DNA from 2 places in the Pseudoalteromonas sp. KAN5 genome. Region 1 is predicted to be linked to the other one. Evidence: riboswitches for the same ligand, from Rfam matches in the RefSeq annotation. Region 1 holds a riboswitch; the other holds the start of a gene.
The links. Region 1 has a riboswitch for cyclic di-GMP ahead of KAN5_RS13955 (hypothetical protein). Riboswitches for the same ligand answer to the same signal wherever they lie in the genome.

Region 1 (8,341 bases):
ACAACGCGCCATATTGACAGCTATGTTGATCTCATCAGCCACATTTTTGTCCAATTGTGTAAATACTCGCTCAGGACTGCGGTCATCAAAAAAACCTACAAAATCATAACCTAACTCTGCATGTTTAATAATTTCTTGATATAAATACAATCCGCTTTCTGTAGCACCAACAATAGCGACTTTTCTAGCACCAACACCTAGCTTACGTTTGTGACGTTTATACAACATTGCAACTAAGCGCCAGCTATATAGCATCAAAAAACTAAAGCTAAGCCACAGTAATAAACTTACCCGTGACAATGACTCTGTGAACTTTAATAAAAATGCGATTGCAAACAATGCCATAAATGCAAGGGCCAAGGCAGTCCAAGCGCATAACACCATGTGCCTGAACTTTCCCGCTCGCCAAGAACGATAAGCAGCTAAAGCTTCTGTACAATAAAGATAAGTTGTTATGACTACTAATAAAGAAATAATGTAATAAGGTGAAAATACAACACCATAGATAAATACTGCCAACTGTAAAGATAAACACAATGAAGTAATATCGAGAAGACGATATAAACTCGCGCTCGACGAACCTGAATCTTTAAACGTCCTTGAAGAATTCATTTTACATGTCCCTGTAGAATTAAATTATTGTAATTGCTAACAACTTAAAAATCACAATAAACAAGACTATATTACTAGAAAAATAGTATCAATACTTATTATGTTTAAAGCTAAAGCAACAATTTTAATAATGAAAAAAACCAAGAAACATATATAAACATTTGTTTATAAACAAACTAAAAGGCAACACATTAATTTTTCTATCTAATTATTATAAAAGTATATTTTAAATTCATATAAATAAACACACCACAGAATAACCAAATGAGAAAGACTAAATAAGCAATTAACTCTCCATAGCAACAAACCCGCTTTACAGGAACTACGAGAATTTGACTTGTAGATTAAATAGAATGAATAATAAAAACCTGATTAAACCAGGAGACTTATAATGGTTTGGTTATTAAATTTAAATATACACTTAATTTTAGATAAAATAACTTAAGGACACAAAAGGTATGAATGAATTTTAGGGAGCTGCTCCCCCCCCTAAAATTCATTAAACGTATTTATTTCAAAAATCAGAATGGTTGGCAGTAATATCAGCATTCATTTTCTCAAAGTCTGCAAATTTATTACCGACACGAATACGATCATAATACATAATTCGAGATTCAACAGGGTCATCTTCTTGCCAGTTCCAACGATACAATCCGAATTTAGCATACGTTTTATGATCCAATGAGTCCGCAGCATAACCAACTGCACCAGAGTAATTTATAACAAGATCCTCACCTTTCCATAATTTAAGAAAGCCAACATCAGCATCCCCACTGTATTTAATATGCAGCACCCAATCGCTCCACAGGCCAAAATCAGCACTATAATCCCCAATGTCTAACACCAATTTTTCATGATCAAGGTTTGGGCTTGGCACTTCATTACTGCCCGCTATCGTTATTCTATAGCGCCCCTTGATCGTTTGTAGTGATATTGGAGTGGTAACATAGCGGTTCCAATTTCCATCCGCAGGAGACGTATGCACTTGAAAGAAAGATTCAGGATATGAGCTGTAAACATAGTCGCTATTTAAAAGAGTTGAAAAAGCATACCATCGCTCTATTTCCTTACCTCTTTCCAATGGCGCTAGTAACTCAGCACGCTTTGCGCCATATACATCAACATCAGTTTTGCGAATAGTAACTTTCGCGCCGTAATTCCCCCTCTCTCGCTTGAATAGCCCATTTCAAATTAGATGAATGAGCCCTTTCATACTTATAATATGGATTGATTTCCCAATCGAGAGACCAAATTATTTCATCGTGTTGCTCACTAAAGTAACCATTGTTCAAACTTGCGGCTGTTAACTGAAAAGGAATAATGATGGCGGCACATACTGTGATTTTCTGAACGTATAACTTATACATGGAGTTCCCCTTATTAAACATAACAATAAGAAGAAAAGCATAATTGAGCGTTGCTCAACTATGGAAGTCATCCGACCATAACTTGATGTCTTAGGCGATCACTTTGCGTCCTTGGGTTTCCCCAAGTTTGCCCTTTCTCATAGTAAGACTAATAACAAAACATCAATGCATCAAGCTAAAAGCAATAATAAAGAACTAAAACACATACAGTTAACTAACACTTATTCCCTAAATCTTTGTTACTAGGAAGATTTAGGAGGCAAGCTTTTCTTTCAATAATAACCAGGCAAACTTTGAGTTTGTAACTAGGTATCTTTTCCACATACGTCTAGGTTCTTGTAACACCCTATAAAACCACTCAAGTCCCGAGTTTTGCATCCACAAGGGAGCTCTATTTACTTTGCCAGCGACAACATCAAATGTACCACCCACTCCCATCACAAAATCAACACCTAATTTATCTTGCCATTTGTTTATAAAGTTTTCTTTTTTTGGCGAAGTAATGGCAACAAATAACAATTTAGCGCCAGATTGCGCAATTTTATTAACTAGTGCTTCTTCATCATCCCAAAAATAACCATCATTAAAGCCTGCAATATTTAAATTAGGATATAACTCATAAGATTTTGCTACCGTTTTTTTAACAACGTCATCCGTTGCGCCAAGTAAAAATATTGGAAAGTTATTACGCTCACTCATGGCTAGTAAATTATGAAACAAATCAACTCCTGCGACTCGCTGTGGCACCCGGTGCCCCAAAAATCTTGCCCCCCAAACAACTCCCATACCATCAATGTTGATTACATCACAAGACTTTACAGATTCAGCTAACTGTAAATCTTTTTGCATATTAACAAGCTTGGCAACATTAACCACTACATGTTGTAAGAATCCGCCTGTAGAGACTCTGCTCTCAATGTAAGCGACTGTTTCATCCATGGTTGCGACATCCATTGGCGAGCCTAAAAATTCAATACGTTTCATAATTTCCCTATTTAATTGTTTTGATATCGAGTGCTTTAAACGATATCTGGTTGCGTGTGGGGATTTTTGAATGGCGATACAAGCCTATTTTTAAATAATGCTGAAAATCATTAAGCATATTTGCACCCGTAAAGAAAAACCGTGTTTCATCATTGAGTGCAACCGTTAATCTACCATCCTGTTTGTTTGACCATAAAAATCTAAATTGAAAGCGGTGCCATTGCCCTTTGGATAATGGTACCCACTCTCGATTTACCCCCCCATAATCAATACCGATGCCAAAGACCCCCTGCTGAGATTCAGTAAATAATGACACCGGAGGGCTATTACCGGGAAAGTTTTGCCACGTTTCACCTCTTTCAGGGTTCGGCTGATCGTGCCATTGTGCAAATAAACTCCAGCGATTTTTTTTATCATTTTGAAAGTCATCTGGAACTTTCATTTCAAAACTATAACTTACTGTCTGCCCTAGCTGATAAGGGTAATCAATAGACAATTCAGAGCGAATGCCTGAATGTAGTCGAGCTTGGTTTGGGCTAATGTTAAAAGTAATACTATGTTCTGCATACGTGACTGTTTCATTAGCTGCCGCTTCTAAAAACATATACTTATATAAATGTTCCGCACTCAACGATTTTGCTAATTGTGCAGTAAACTGTTTGCTGTCTATCTGGTTTGATTGTGCACAACTGGTGAAGCTCAACGTTATTAAGCCTGTTATCGCAAGCCGCTTAACTATTTTTTGCAGTTGCATAAACTGATTCCCACAACGGAAGAATAACTTTTGATGTAAAACGTGCCTGATACACTTCATTGGCACTTTTGACCACCGTGCTTAGCTCTGTTGGTTTAGCCAAAACATAAGCTAGTTTTTCACGAATTTGCTCCACATTGCCCGGCTCAACTAAATAGCCAGTTTGCTGCTCAATAATAACCTCAGGGATGGCACCAACCGGCGTGGTAATTATAGGTATACCACACGCCATCGACTCTATAATGGTCATGGGTAACCCTTCATTAAAGGTCGGTAAAATCATCACACTGCACATACTTAATAATGCCTGCTTTTGCTGTGCATTGACCCAACCATGGAAGGTTATTTTTTCCTGTAAATTAAGCTTTGTGACTAGATCAGCGACCTTTTTATTCTCACCACTACCACATAAATGTAAGTGAAAATCAGTATCAAGCTTAGAACATGCCTGTAAAAGCTCATAAATACCTTTACGATTAATAAATGCACCAAGAAATAATATTTGATTGTTTTCACGGGGGAGATCTAATTTGCACACATCTACATAGTTATTTATGACACGCGCTTTTCGCCCCGCAATACTTTCAATGTAGTCACTCCAACCTTGAGATAAAACAACAAACTCATCCGTGTACTTTATTAACCATAATATTAGCTTTTTAGTTAGTTTTGAGCGCGAACCAAAATACACTCTAAACTCAGAGCCGTGTAAATGGATGATGCTATAGTGACCAAATAGTTTGGTTATAATAGTAAACACCAACTTACGCCAAAAACTACCTTTGTAAGACATATGGCAATGAACAATTAAATTTCTATGGGTGATCGCAAGCCAAGTAAACTTAAAAAAAGCAGTAATAAATAAGTATAAATCTTGCCACTTATTCATACCTAAATGACTGGTTATACGAGTGTGTACTTTATTATCAAATAAGCCATTTTCAACATAGCCATTAATAACTGAATCAATACCACCGGGCGCACTCGTTGCAATGGTTACAATGTGAGTTTTCATTTTTAACCTAATTTCCATATATTTTGTTGAGCGGCATCCGCTCCGTTAAAAGAAATAACTTTGCTTGGATTACCAACGACCACGGCATTATCTGGAATATCTTTCGTCACTACAGCATTAGCACCAATAATGGCATTGCGCCCTATGGTCACCCCACCCAACACACATGCGCCACTACCGATATACACATTGTCTTCAATCACTGGAAATAAACCGCCTTTGCCAGCGAGTGTGACACCATGCACAATCGTCACATTACTGCCTAATTTGACCTTTTCGCCAAAGGTCGTGCAAAACACATGGTACATAGCAAAGCCTGGACCAATTTCTGCGCGATAGTTAATATCAGACACATAAACGCGCTTGTAATAACTAAACATTAATTTAGGAAAAATACGTAGAATCGGATTTTTATCAAAATGCTTGGCAACTCGCAGCCAAAAAACGAACTTAAAGCCTTTAGTAAACAGCAAGCTTTTGCAAAATAAGGCAAAGCTAACAGCACCTTTTTGGCGGTAGAGATCAGATTTAATCAGGTACTTAAGTGTATAATTAGCCATGCACAACCTCACGGATCAACTGATGATATTCTCTGGCGATGTTAGTTTCTGAAAAGTGTTGTGAGCGGCTAATTAACAATTCAGGAGCAACCAGCGTACAGCCAACTTCGTCTTCAACCGCCTTAGCAAACCCTTGATAATCACCAACATCAACTAGTCGTCCATAACGACCACTTTCAAGTATTTCACTGGGACCATAATTGCAGTTCGTAGCAATAACGGGTAAACCAAATGACATCGCTTCAACAATGACATTCCCAAACCCTTCCCAAGCCGATGAAAGCACAAAAATATCCGCCGCTTTATAATACTCTTCTACACAGTCGCTATATCCCACAAAGGTAATATGCTCTGCTAATTGAAACTGCTCGATTAGCGAACATAGTTTTTTATGTTCATCATCGCTAAAAATGCCGCCAACAATGGTAAGGTGAGCATCTATTTTTTTTTCTCACATAAAACAATGCATTAATTAAAGTTGAGTAATCCTTAGCCGCTACAATTCTGCCAACAGCCAATAAATTTAAAGTCGCGGTTTCACACCTAGCATTGGCAGCAACAGCCCCATTAAATCGAACCGGGTTATAAATAGTTGAAACGTTTTTATCATTGCCAAGTAACGCGACAACTTGATTTGCCAAGCCTTGCGATACACACGTTACATGGTCGGCATAACGATAAATATACGACACATAAAAGTTAAGTAATCGTTTTTTAAGCTTACTCTTATCTTGCCAATGCTCTTTTAATGAGGCGTGTTCACTGACAATCACTTTAGTGCTAGTCAGTGAAATTAACTTTGATAACACACAAGCAGCATTGGTATCTGTATAAGCAGAAATAACAAGATCCGGCTTTGTTTGTCGAAGATATTTTGCTAGCTTGAAAATTGATAATAACGTTCTTGATGCATGTAAACTCACAACTTCAAAACCTAAATTTTTAGCTGTGACAACATTTTTGCCATGAAGATTATCAATCACAAAAATCACTTCACACTGGTATGATTTTTTCAGCTCTTTAGCAACCGATAGAAAAACTTGTTCGGCACCACCAAAGCCTAATCGCGAAATCCTAAATACTACTTTCACTTTAATCCCTTAACATACTTTAATGACTCATAAAGTTTAGGTGAGAGCAAAATGACCTTCTTTCTATAAGATATTCTTTTATCAAAAAGGTATTTTAAAAACAGCCCACGAAACTCTTTGCGTATTTCAGCACTGATTTTCTTCCCTGTTGAGCAGCGATATAAAATGTATGAGATATTCATTTTTAAATAATCTAGGTACTTTGCATTAATCGCAGGAAGGGAGTTATAAAAGGTAACTAAATTATCAAAGTAATCTGTTCTCACATTAAACGTCGCGCCCTCCACGTTGTCTCGATAGCCATAGAGCGCTTTATCAATAATATAAATGTTCTGAGTTCTATTATAGAGCTGTGATATCGCCATTAAATCTTCACAAAACCGAACGCCACGCGGGAACATATCTTGCTCAACAAAGCGCCGTGCAAATACCCTAAGCCAAGGGTACCAAACCGATCTTGCATATACATTTTCAAGCACATCACTGGTTTTTTGTAAGCCAAATTCATTATTTACAAAAATCCCTTTATCAGTCGAGATGTCCGCTAGCTCTTTAAACTTACAAAAACCAAACTCAATAATGTCAGGAGCATGATTATCAATCACCTGAGTAATTTGCGTAATGTATTGATCAAGCAAAATATCATCGGCATCAAAAAATGCCACATACTCACCCTTGGCTACTTTAATGCCGTTATTTCTGGCGATGCTGACACCTTGATTATTCTGATCAATAATTTTCATTAACCCAGATGCAATTTCTTTAGCAAAGAAAGTGTGTATCAACGTTAAGCTATTATCCTTTGAACCATCATTAACAACGATTAGCTCAATATCTTTATGCATCTGAGTTACACAAGACGATAACGAATTAACAATATACTTTTCAGCATTGTAAACAGGTACTATTATAGAAAGCTTAGCCATATCACCGACAACCCACAGTGTAAGATATTGATTTAAAATTAAGTAACGGATTAAAAAAGAAATAACCGACAGCTCTTGATCCCGTATAAAACATGCCGCGTGTTTTCTTGAAGGCGCTGTAGATCAAAAAGTCAGCAATAAAATAAGACAGCAAAGATACATATGCAGCACCTATCAAGCCAAATTGCGGGATCAATAAGTAGTTCAATGACAAGCTTAACCCCGCAACAACAAATGACTTTATAAATTCATATTTGCCAAGCCCATCCAAAATCAGAATGCGCGAGTAAAGAGCCGCAGGAAAAATAAACACCCACTTCCAAGCGAGAATGGCTAGTACGTCACCGGCACCTAAAAATTTATCACCGTATAGTAAAGCAATTATTTGATCGGCAAATACACAACAAAACAATGCAATAACAAATGCCATGCTAAACAGTAATGCTACAAGCCCTTGTACAAATTGGTCTTTATCTTCTTCGTTATTGGTTTTTTTATTCGACAGCGATAAATAAAAGGTCATGGTAATAATGTGACCTATAAACACAAACTGCGTGATAAGGCGTCCAGCAGCACTATAGATACCAACATCCTTTTCTGTCATCAGCATTGAGATCAACAAAATATCGGCTTGCATAAATAACGGGAATAAAATGGACGAACCAATCAAAGGCAACGCTTCAACTAGCAATTTTTTAGCGAGTTTAGCGTCAAAACCAAATACAAATTTATGCTTGGTTGATTTTGTGAAGTGGAATAACAAAATAACAAATTGTAAAAAAGCCTGTAATGGGATGAAAAACACGACAAACTCATACTGAAACTCAAAATACACTGCAATACATAGATACAGCAGAGCGCATAGACGTGAAATAAGTGCTGAATATGCTATTTTTTTAGGATCATTAATCGCCTGAAAGTACAGTTTAAAAACAGTCGCCCTAGAAAAATAAGTGGTTAGAAACACGGCCAAGCAGATGATTAACAAGGTAACATCAAGGGCCCCATCACTGATGAGGTATAAGCATAATA
Region 2 (8,341 bases), 230 kb from region 1:
GAAGGGGAATATTTTTACATTAGCGATGGTTTAGAAGCGAATGATCAACTCGTACTTACCTTACCTGAGTATCCGCAAAAGGGCATGGCAGTAAAAGTCGCTGGTGTTCAGGATGTTAAAAAAGTGGATGCACTAGATAGTGCCGCCACTGAAAAACTATAAAAGGTAGATTACGTTATGACTAACACTGAACTGCCTAATAATGAAAAACAAAGCGGCCTGATCGCTTATTTTGCTAATAACTCCGTCGCGGCAAATTTAATGATGGTTTTCATTATTGCGATGGGGATCATTAGCTTTTTAACCATTCAAAGGCAGATGTTCCCGAACATTGAAATTAATTACATTACTATAAATGCCAATTACCCAGGGGCATCGCCGCAAGAAATGGAAGAAAGTATCTTAATTAAGATTGAAGAATCTTTAAAAGATATTACTGAAATTAAAAAAGGCACCTATCGGGCATTTCGAAATGGTGGCAGCGCGCAGTTAGAAATTAATACTGATGCTGAGTTAACAGAGGTGCTGGATAAAATTAAGTTGCGAGTTGATGGTATTGCAACTTTCCCCGCGGGAATGGAACCGGTCACTATAAGTCAGATTGAGTTTCGCCAAGATGTAATTGGTATGACGCTTGTTGCCGATTTACCTCTTGATGAGCTAAAACCGATAGCTAACCGCATAGAAGATGAGCTATTGCAGCTATCAAATGTGTCATTGGTGGTTAATGATGTACCTTTAGATGAAATTGCCATTGAGATAGAGCCTGATACATTACGCCGTTATAATCTTACTTTGAGTGAAGTCGCAGCTGCAGTACGCCGCTATTCAGCAAACTTTTCTGCAGGACAACTGAAAACCGACTCAGGTGTCATATCCGTAAGGGTTGAAAACCAACTTTACTCTGGTGAAGAGTTTCGTCAAATACCAGTAAAAATTGGTGCTAATGGTGCAAAAGTATTACTGCAAGATATTGCAGTGATAAAAGATCAGTTCATTGAGGGCGAACGTTACTTTAAGTTTAATGGTGAAAACGCCGTTTACTTATCGGTCAAAGCGACAGAGGAACAAAGTATTATTCCTGTTGCGGATTCAGTAAAAGCATTTATAGATCAAAAAAATAAAGAGTTACCTCCGGGCGTACGTTTAGAGCCATTAATGGATATGACTTATTACTTGAATGCGCGTTTAGAGATGATGCTAAGTAACCTGATCCAAGGTGCTATTTTAGTGGCTATTATGCTGTCGTTGTTCTTGCGCTTTAAGCTTGCATTATGGGTAATGATTGGTCTGCCAGTGTGCTTTTTAGGTGCGATGATGATGATGCCATTGTTTGGCGTCACTATTAATATTTTGTCATTATTTGCCTTTATTATGGTGCTAGGGATTGTGGTGGATGACGCCATTGTCATTGGCGAAAGTGCTTATACGGAAATAGAGAAGAAGGGCGGTGGTGTTGTTAATGTGGTTAATGGCGCTAAAAAAGTCGCCACTCCAGCCACATTCGGTGTACTAACTACTGTGGCGGTATTTGCGCCATTTACCCTGTCTTCAGGCCCTGAGAGTGCATTCTTTTACGGTATTGCAGTGGTGGTTATGCTGTGTTTAATTTTCAGCTTAATCGAGTCAAAACTGATTTTACCAGCACACATTGCACATACTAACTTTTCGCCGATCAAACCAGATAGTTGGCGTGCGCGTTTTAATAAGCGTTTTTTTGGTTTCGTAAATGGACCTTATCGACGTTTTATCGTGCGTTGCGTTGAGTGGCGATGGGCTGTATTTTGCTCATTTATTGCTTTGCTAATTATTACCTTTGCTCTGATTGCATCAAACCAAGTGCGCACTGGTTTTATGCCTAAGATCCCGCACGATTTTCCGCAAATTAATTTAGAAATGAACGATAACGTCTCTGATATGCAAACTATCGAAGCAATACGTGAAATTGAAGCCATGGTGGTGGCGGTCGATAAAGAAACAGAGCGTGAGTACGGGCATAAGTTAGTTCGAGATGTATTAGTGTTTAACCAAGGCCGTACAGAAGCACAGTTATTAGCGCCTTTGGTTGAAGAGGATTTACGTCCTTATAATGCATTTGAGCTGTCTCGTCGCTGGCGTGAACGAATGCCAGTTATTGCCGGCGTTAAGTCGTTAACGATTTATGATGATGTGAACAGTCAAGGCGGTGGTGATGGTGAGTTTGGTTACTTACTGTATGGCTCAGACATTGACACGTTAAATGATGCAGGACGTCGTTTTATTCAACTATTACAGCAACAAGAAGGCTTGTTTGATATTAGTTCGACCATCGATCCTGCCAGTAAAGAAGTGCAAATGAGCTTAAAACCGGTTGCATATGATTTAGGCTTGGATTTAGCGTCGATTGCAAATCAAGTCGGCGCCAGTTTTTACGGTGGTGAGGCACAACGTGTTATTCGCCGTGGCGAAGAAGTACGCGTTATGGTGCGCTACCCTAAATTGACCCGTGAAGCATTTTCATCACTTAAACATGCTGTAGTTACAACACCGCAAGGCAAAGAAGTGCTGCTTGGTGATGTAGTAGAACTGACGGAAACACCTGGGATCAGCTATATTCGTCGCGAAGGTGGTTATCGTACTGTTTATGTTTATGGCAATATTGATGAAGAAGTGATTGAACCAAACGAAGTAATAAATCAAGTCAAAGACAAACTGTTACCGCAGCTTAAAGAAGAATTCCCTACTGTTAAATCGGAGCTAGGTGGCGCAATTGAAGAGCAGCAGGCACAAGCTAATCAACAGGTAATGTTCTTTTGGGGGGGATGATTTTAGTCTATATCTTATTAGCCGTACCGCTAAAAAGTTATGCGCAACCTTTGATTGTGATGTCGGTGATCCCATTTAGTTTAACTGGCGCAGTTTGGGGCCATTACTGGTTTGGCTTAGATCTGACCTTAATGTCTGGTTTTGGTATCATTGCAGCAGCGGGTGTGGTTATTAATGACTCGCTGGTAATGACTGACTTTGTTAATCAAGCGCGCCGAGAGGGGATCGCGATTAAAGATGCGGTAATAGAAGCAGGTTGTGCGCGTTTTAGGCCAATTTTACTGACCTCGATCACAACCTTTGCAGGTGTATTACCGATCATGTTTGAAACCAGCTTGCAAGCTCGATTTGTCATACCAATGGCCGTGGCACTTGGTTTTGCAGTGATGTTTGCAACGCTAATTACTTTAATTTTGGTGCCGTGTTTATACATTATCATGAGTGATATAGGTAAAATGTTTAAAGCTTTTTTTATGAGGGCTGCTCACCTATTAAACCCTAAGGCATATAGCAGTTAAATACTGAGAATTAAAAGCCAATACTTTATGTGTTGGCTTTTTTGTTTTTATAAACCTAAGTATTGGTTTTTATTCACGGTTACATTCTTTAGTTTGATCTTTGTACTGTGTCACATTATACTCACGCTGTTTTGGCAAACTAATCGAAAGGTTAGGACGCAAAGTTTCCGGTCTAAGGTTTTAGCATGCTAAAACTAGGATAGCGGGGCCGTCGCACAGGGTAATATTAACCTCGCTGTGTGTCATTAGCCCTACAACGTATTGAAAAAGTATTTCTTTTATCCAATAAATACTGGATAGTACCTATTAGATGTTCTTAAGGTGTTGCTGTGTTTATGCATACGTCATTGGCCTGTGGTAATTGGATGCCAATAGGTTGTCTAAATCATCATACCCAATTATTTGTTGGTGATATGGTGACGGTGACTTTTTATGATACGCAAGGAGAGCTAGTCGATTTATCATTTAAATATGAAATTATCACTGAGGAACAGGGCGAGCCACATAATTGGCCGCGCTATGTTGCACAGTATATTAATACCCATATACCGCTTGTTGAAGCGGGTAGAATGACAGAGCAAGGCTTGGTTGTTGCTTATCGTTCAAATCAGATTTATGCGCTTGAGGGCTGTGGTATTAACCGAGCTGAATTAACGTTTCAGTGCATTGCTAAATGCGATGACTTTCCTGCTGTGAAGCCCGCATATGATTATATCTACCCTGAAAAATGCAGTACGTATAATGCCGGCGTAAAAGTATTACAGCCGAAAACGGGCTTAATATATAAATGCAAACCTTGGCCTTTCAGTCAGTTTTGCAATGTAAAAGAAGAAAATAACCCGCTTTATGAACCAGGTGTAGGGCAAAGTTGGCACCTAGCTTGGCAGCAAGTTTCCCCTTAATGCTAGTTAGCATTTTCGGCCCACTCTTTGAGTGGGCTTTTTTATGTACTTTTGAAAATTATGGTAAACTCTCGTCATCAAAATTTTTTATTGGTTTTTCTGTGGCTTTATCAAACTTATCGTTGTCTTCTCTTTTAAATGCGCCTGTTGCACGTAAACAGCCGCACGTTTTAACAACGCACCAGCAAACACGCATAGATGATTATTATTGGATGCGTGATGACGAGCGCACAGAGCAAACTATATTGGCGCATTTAGCTGCGGAAAATGATTATTGCGAACAACAGTTAGCACCAATTAAGCCGTTGCAAACGGCTTTGTTTGACGAACTTAAAGACCGCATAGTGAAAGATGACAATACCTTTCCTGTTAAGGATGGTCAGTATTGGTATCACTCTGAGGTTCGCGGTGATGACGAGTACTCTCGTCACTACCGTAGTCGTGAAATAAACGCGACCGATAAGCAATTATTATTAGATGTAAATAGCTTGGCAGCAGGCTTTGAGTTTTATGACTTAGGCGAAGTTGCGATTAGTCCCAATGAGCAGTTGCTCGCTTACTCGCAAGATACTGATGGCCGCCGTATTTATACCGTAAAGTTTAAGACGATTGATAATGATAGGTTACTTGACGACGTATTAGAAAACACCGAAGGTCAGATTGTTTGGGCAAATGACAACAAAACAGTATTTTATGTAAAGAAAGATTTGCAAACTTTACTGGGCTATCAGGTTTATCGTCATGTGTTAGGAACTAAACAAGCACAAGATGTATTGGTTTATGAAGAGCAAGATCGTAGTTTTTTCATGGGACTTGGTAAAAGCCGTGATGAAAGCCTAATTATTATTGATTTAGCCACCACTGAAACTAATGATACTTGGGTATTAGATGCCAATCAGCCTAGCGGTGAGTTTACGCAATTAATGCCGCGTGAAGAAGGCCATGAGTTTGATATTGATAAACTCGGAGATACCTTTTATATCGTGACCAATTGGCAGGCTAAAAACTTTCGTTTAATGACTGCGAGCGCCGCAACAGTTGCTGATAAAACGCAGTGGCTTGAACACACCCCTCACAGAGCTGAAGTACTGCTTGAAGGTGTTGAATTATTTAATGATTTTTTATTGTTAACAGAGCGAGAGCAAGGACAAACCCGCTTTATTGTGATCAATAAGCAACAGCAGCGTATGACCTTAGAATTCGATGACCCCTGTTTTTATGCATCTGTGGCGATAAATCCTGAACCAAACTCTCAATCGGCACGTATCTATTATTCAAGTTTGACTACGCCAGGCTCGCTTTATGAGGTTAATCTAATAACTGCAGAGAAAACCCTGCTTAAACAACAGCAGGTGTTAGGTGAGTTTGATGTTGACAATTACGGCTCGGAGCGATTGATGATCACGGCGCGAGATGGTGTAAAAGTACCGGTGTCATTGGTTTATCGTAAAGAATTATTTAACAAAGACGGCACTAATCCGTTATTTCAATATGGTTATGGTGCGTACGGTATCACCATTGATCCGAGTTTTTCGAGTACTTCACTCAGCTTACTTGATCGTGGCTTTGTGTACGCTATAGCCCATGTTCGCGGTAGTGAAATGTTGGGGCGTCAGTGGTATGAACAAGGTAAAAAACAACATAAGCAAAATAGTTTTAATGACTTTATTGATGTGACTAAGTCACTTGTTGCGCAGGGATATGGTGCGCAAAATAAAGTGTTTGCTTCTGGCGGTAGCGCGGGAGGTTTGTTGATGGGCGCTGTTGTGAATCAAGCCCCTGAGCTTTACTTAGGTGTGGGTTGTCATGTACCATTTTTAGATGTGCTAACCACCATGCTTGATGAGTCTATTCCGCTGACCACTAATGAATATGATGAGTGGGGAAACCCGAATGATCCAGATTATTATGACGTGATTGCAAAGTATTCACCGTATGACAATATTAGCGCTCAGGCTTACCCAAATATCTTAGTTACTACGGGGCTGCATGATTCGCAAGTGCAATATTGGGAACCCATGAAATGGGTAGCTAAAATGCGTGAATATAAAACCGATGATAATATTTTAGTGTTTAAAACCGATATGGATGCAGGGCATGGTGGCGCATCGGGTCGCTTTAAAAGCTTGGCAGAAAAAGCCCTAGAAATGGCATTTTTCATTAGCTTAGCTGAATAACATGGCAGCTGTATGTGATTGAGTTGAGAGGTGTATATATGTTTGAAGTGCATGGAAGTTGGGAATACTCAATAGAGCCGCCAATCATTTATATTAAAGTCATTGGTTGCTTTAACCGAGAAGGGGTCATTGCGTTTGCTAACAGTGTACAAGCCGACTTATCAACATTACCTGCAAACTCAATTGAATATGCTGTAATTAATTTAGCGGAATTTGAATTAACCACCGCAGATAGCTTAGCGGTGGCAACCGAGTATTTTCATGGCGTTAAAGCGCGAGGCTATAAACGCGTTACCTACATACAACCAAGTATTGTAGCTCAAAGTATGTTAGAAAGTGTTTGGCTTGGTAGTGGCATGGATGTGCAATTTTGTATGAATGCTCAGCGTTACTTAGCACAGTACCCTGAGCATCAATATGTAAAAAATTGGCTATGTTAAGTACGCTCTAAAATACTCGTTAAACTATTTTTGTAGCGTCGTGATAAATTTAGCTGCACGCTGTTTTTTAAAGTAATCTTATAATCACCGCTTTCAGTTGCAGCTAACTCAGAGACGGCTCTTTGCTTTACCAGCGTTGAGCGATGAATACGGATAAATCCTGCTGGCGCTAACTGTTGTTCAAGTTTTTTAATCGTTTCACGATGTAAAACAACTTTGTCATGCTCCCAGAAATGCAACTCCACGTAGTTACCAGCACCATTGATCCAAATAATATCGTCAATTTCAATTAATCTTACCTTACCAACATCTTTAATAATTAGATGGTTACGAGCATTAGAGTTTTGGTAGTTGTGTTCCATAGTGCTAGCTAATGGGCATAGGTGGACCAACTTTTCAAAACACTGTCGAATTCTGCTCGAAGGACTTTTGGTTATTAAGAAATCGACTGCGCCAATTTCAAAAGCTAAGTTAGCTAATTGTGCATCATCAGCAATTATCACCAATTTTTTCTGCTTACTTAATTCAATGAGTTGCACTATATGGGCTGGTTCAGGTGTGTCTGTCAACTGAAAGAATATGACATTAAATTGGCTGGTGTCGATTTGACTGAGTTGATCGTAGTTTGCTGAGTGACATCCGTCAAAATGTCGATTTCCAGAAACCTGCATAGTTAGCAAGCTATTGAATTTTTTATCGTTAATGAGCGTTAACGCATTGAAATAAGCAGTAAACATCGGGCAATCCTGTTATACGTGTACAGTAGTAGACCGGAATGTACCGTTTTCTATTTATATTAGATGAAATTAAATTAATTTCTAATTGCGGATTGATGTTGGTCACGCCATACATGCCATTTGTAACAGCTTTTTGGCCACTGAAATCATACTTATAGAGAAGCACTTGCAAGCCCTTTATGTTAGGAGTCGGTAGCAATTTAGTTACTTAAAATAACAATTCAGGGGAATTTCATGAACAGAAGAAGAAAGACAAAAAATAGAGCATTTAAGTATTCAGCGCTTAGTATTGCACTAAGTGGTTCGTTATTAACTGGGGTGTCTTTAAATCTTACAGCAGCAGAGGATGAGGTTAAATCAGTTGAGCGCATCCAAGTTACAGGCTCGCGTATACGCTCAGCTGAAGCGATGTCTTCAGCCCCAATTCAGGTAGTTGATAGTGCAGCAATTGATTCTTCTGGCTCACTAAATATCCAGGACTTATTACTTGAAAACCCAGCCTTTGGTTCTCCGGCAATTAGCCGTACGAATTCTAATTTCAATACCTCAAGCGCGGGCGTGGCGACAGTGGACTTGCGAAATTTGGGCTCAGAGCGAACATTAGTGCTTGTTAATGGACGTCGTTATGTATCAGGTATTCCAGGTAGTTCTGCGGTTGATTTAAATAGTATTCCAAGCCAATTCATCGAACGAGTTGAGATTATGACAGGTGGAGCATCATCGGTTTATGGATCTGATGCAGTAGCCGGTGTTGTTAACTTT

Region 2: it holds a riboswitch for cyclic di-GMP, as region 1 does, so the genes downstream of both, KAN5_RS14870 (hypothetical protein) here and KAN5_RS13955 (hypothetical protein) in region 1, are expected to answer to the same signal.

What each region holds. Positions count from the first base shown of each region.
Region 1 covers NZ_AP025589.1:3,115,163-3,123,503, forward strand. The annotation lists gene KAN5_RS13945 (undecaprenyl-phosphate glucose phosphotransferase) at 1-612, opposite strand, end outside; gene KAN5_RS13950 (heparin lyase I family protein) at 1,127-1,750, opposite strand; gene KAN5_RS13955 (hypothetical protein) at 1,737-1,979, opposite strand; cyclic di-GMP riboswitch class I at 2,039-2,121, opposite strand; gene KAN5_RS13960 (WecB/TagA/CpsF family glycosyltransferase) at 2,232-2,918, opposite strand; gene KAN5_RS13965 (heparin lyase I family protein) at 2,971-3,717, opposite strand; gene KAN5_RS13970 (glycosyltransferase family 4 protein) at 3,695-4,732, opposite strand; gene KAN5_RS17540 (DapH/DapD/GlmU-related protein) at 4,735-5,292, opposite strand; gene KAN5_RS13980 (glycosyltransferase) at 5,285-5,734, opposite strand; gene KAN5_RS13985 (glycosyltransferase) at 5,697-6,383, opposite strand; gene KAN5_RS13990 (glycosyltransferase) at 6,380-7,309, opposite strand; gene KAN5_RS13995 (flippase) at 7,311-8,341, opposite strand, start outside.
Region 2 covers NZ_AP025589.1:3,340,590-3,348,930, forward strand. The annotation lists partial or broken gene KAN5_RS14860 (efflux RND transporter periplasmic adaptor subunit) at 1-162, shown strand, start outside; partial or broken gene KAN5_RS14865 (efflux RND transporter permease subunit) at 178-3,323, shown strand; cyclic di-GMP riboswitch class I at 3,447-3,539, shown strand; gene KAN5_RS14870 (hypothetical protein) at 3,659-4,225, shown strand; gene KAN5_RS14875 (oligopeptidase B) at 4,327-6,402, shown strand; gene KAN5_RS14880 (hypothetical protein) at 6,441-6,842, shown strand; gene KAN5_RS14885 (LytTR family DNA-binding domain-containing protein) at 6,839-7,579, opposite strand; gene KAN5_RS14890 (TonB-dependent receptor) at 7,814-8,341, shown strand, end outside.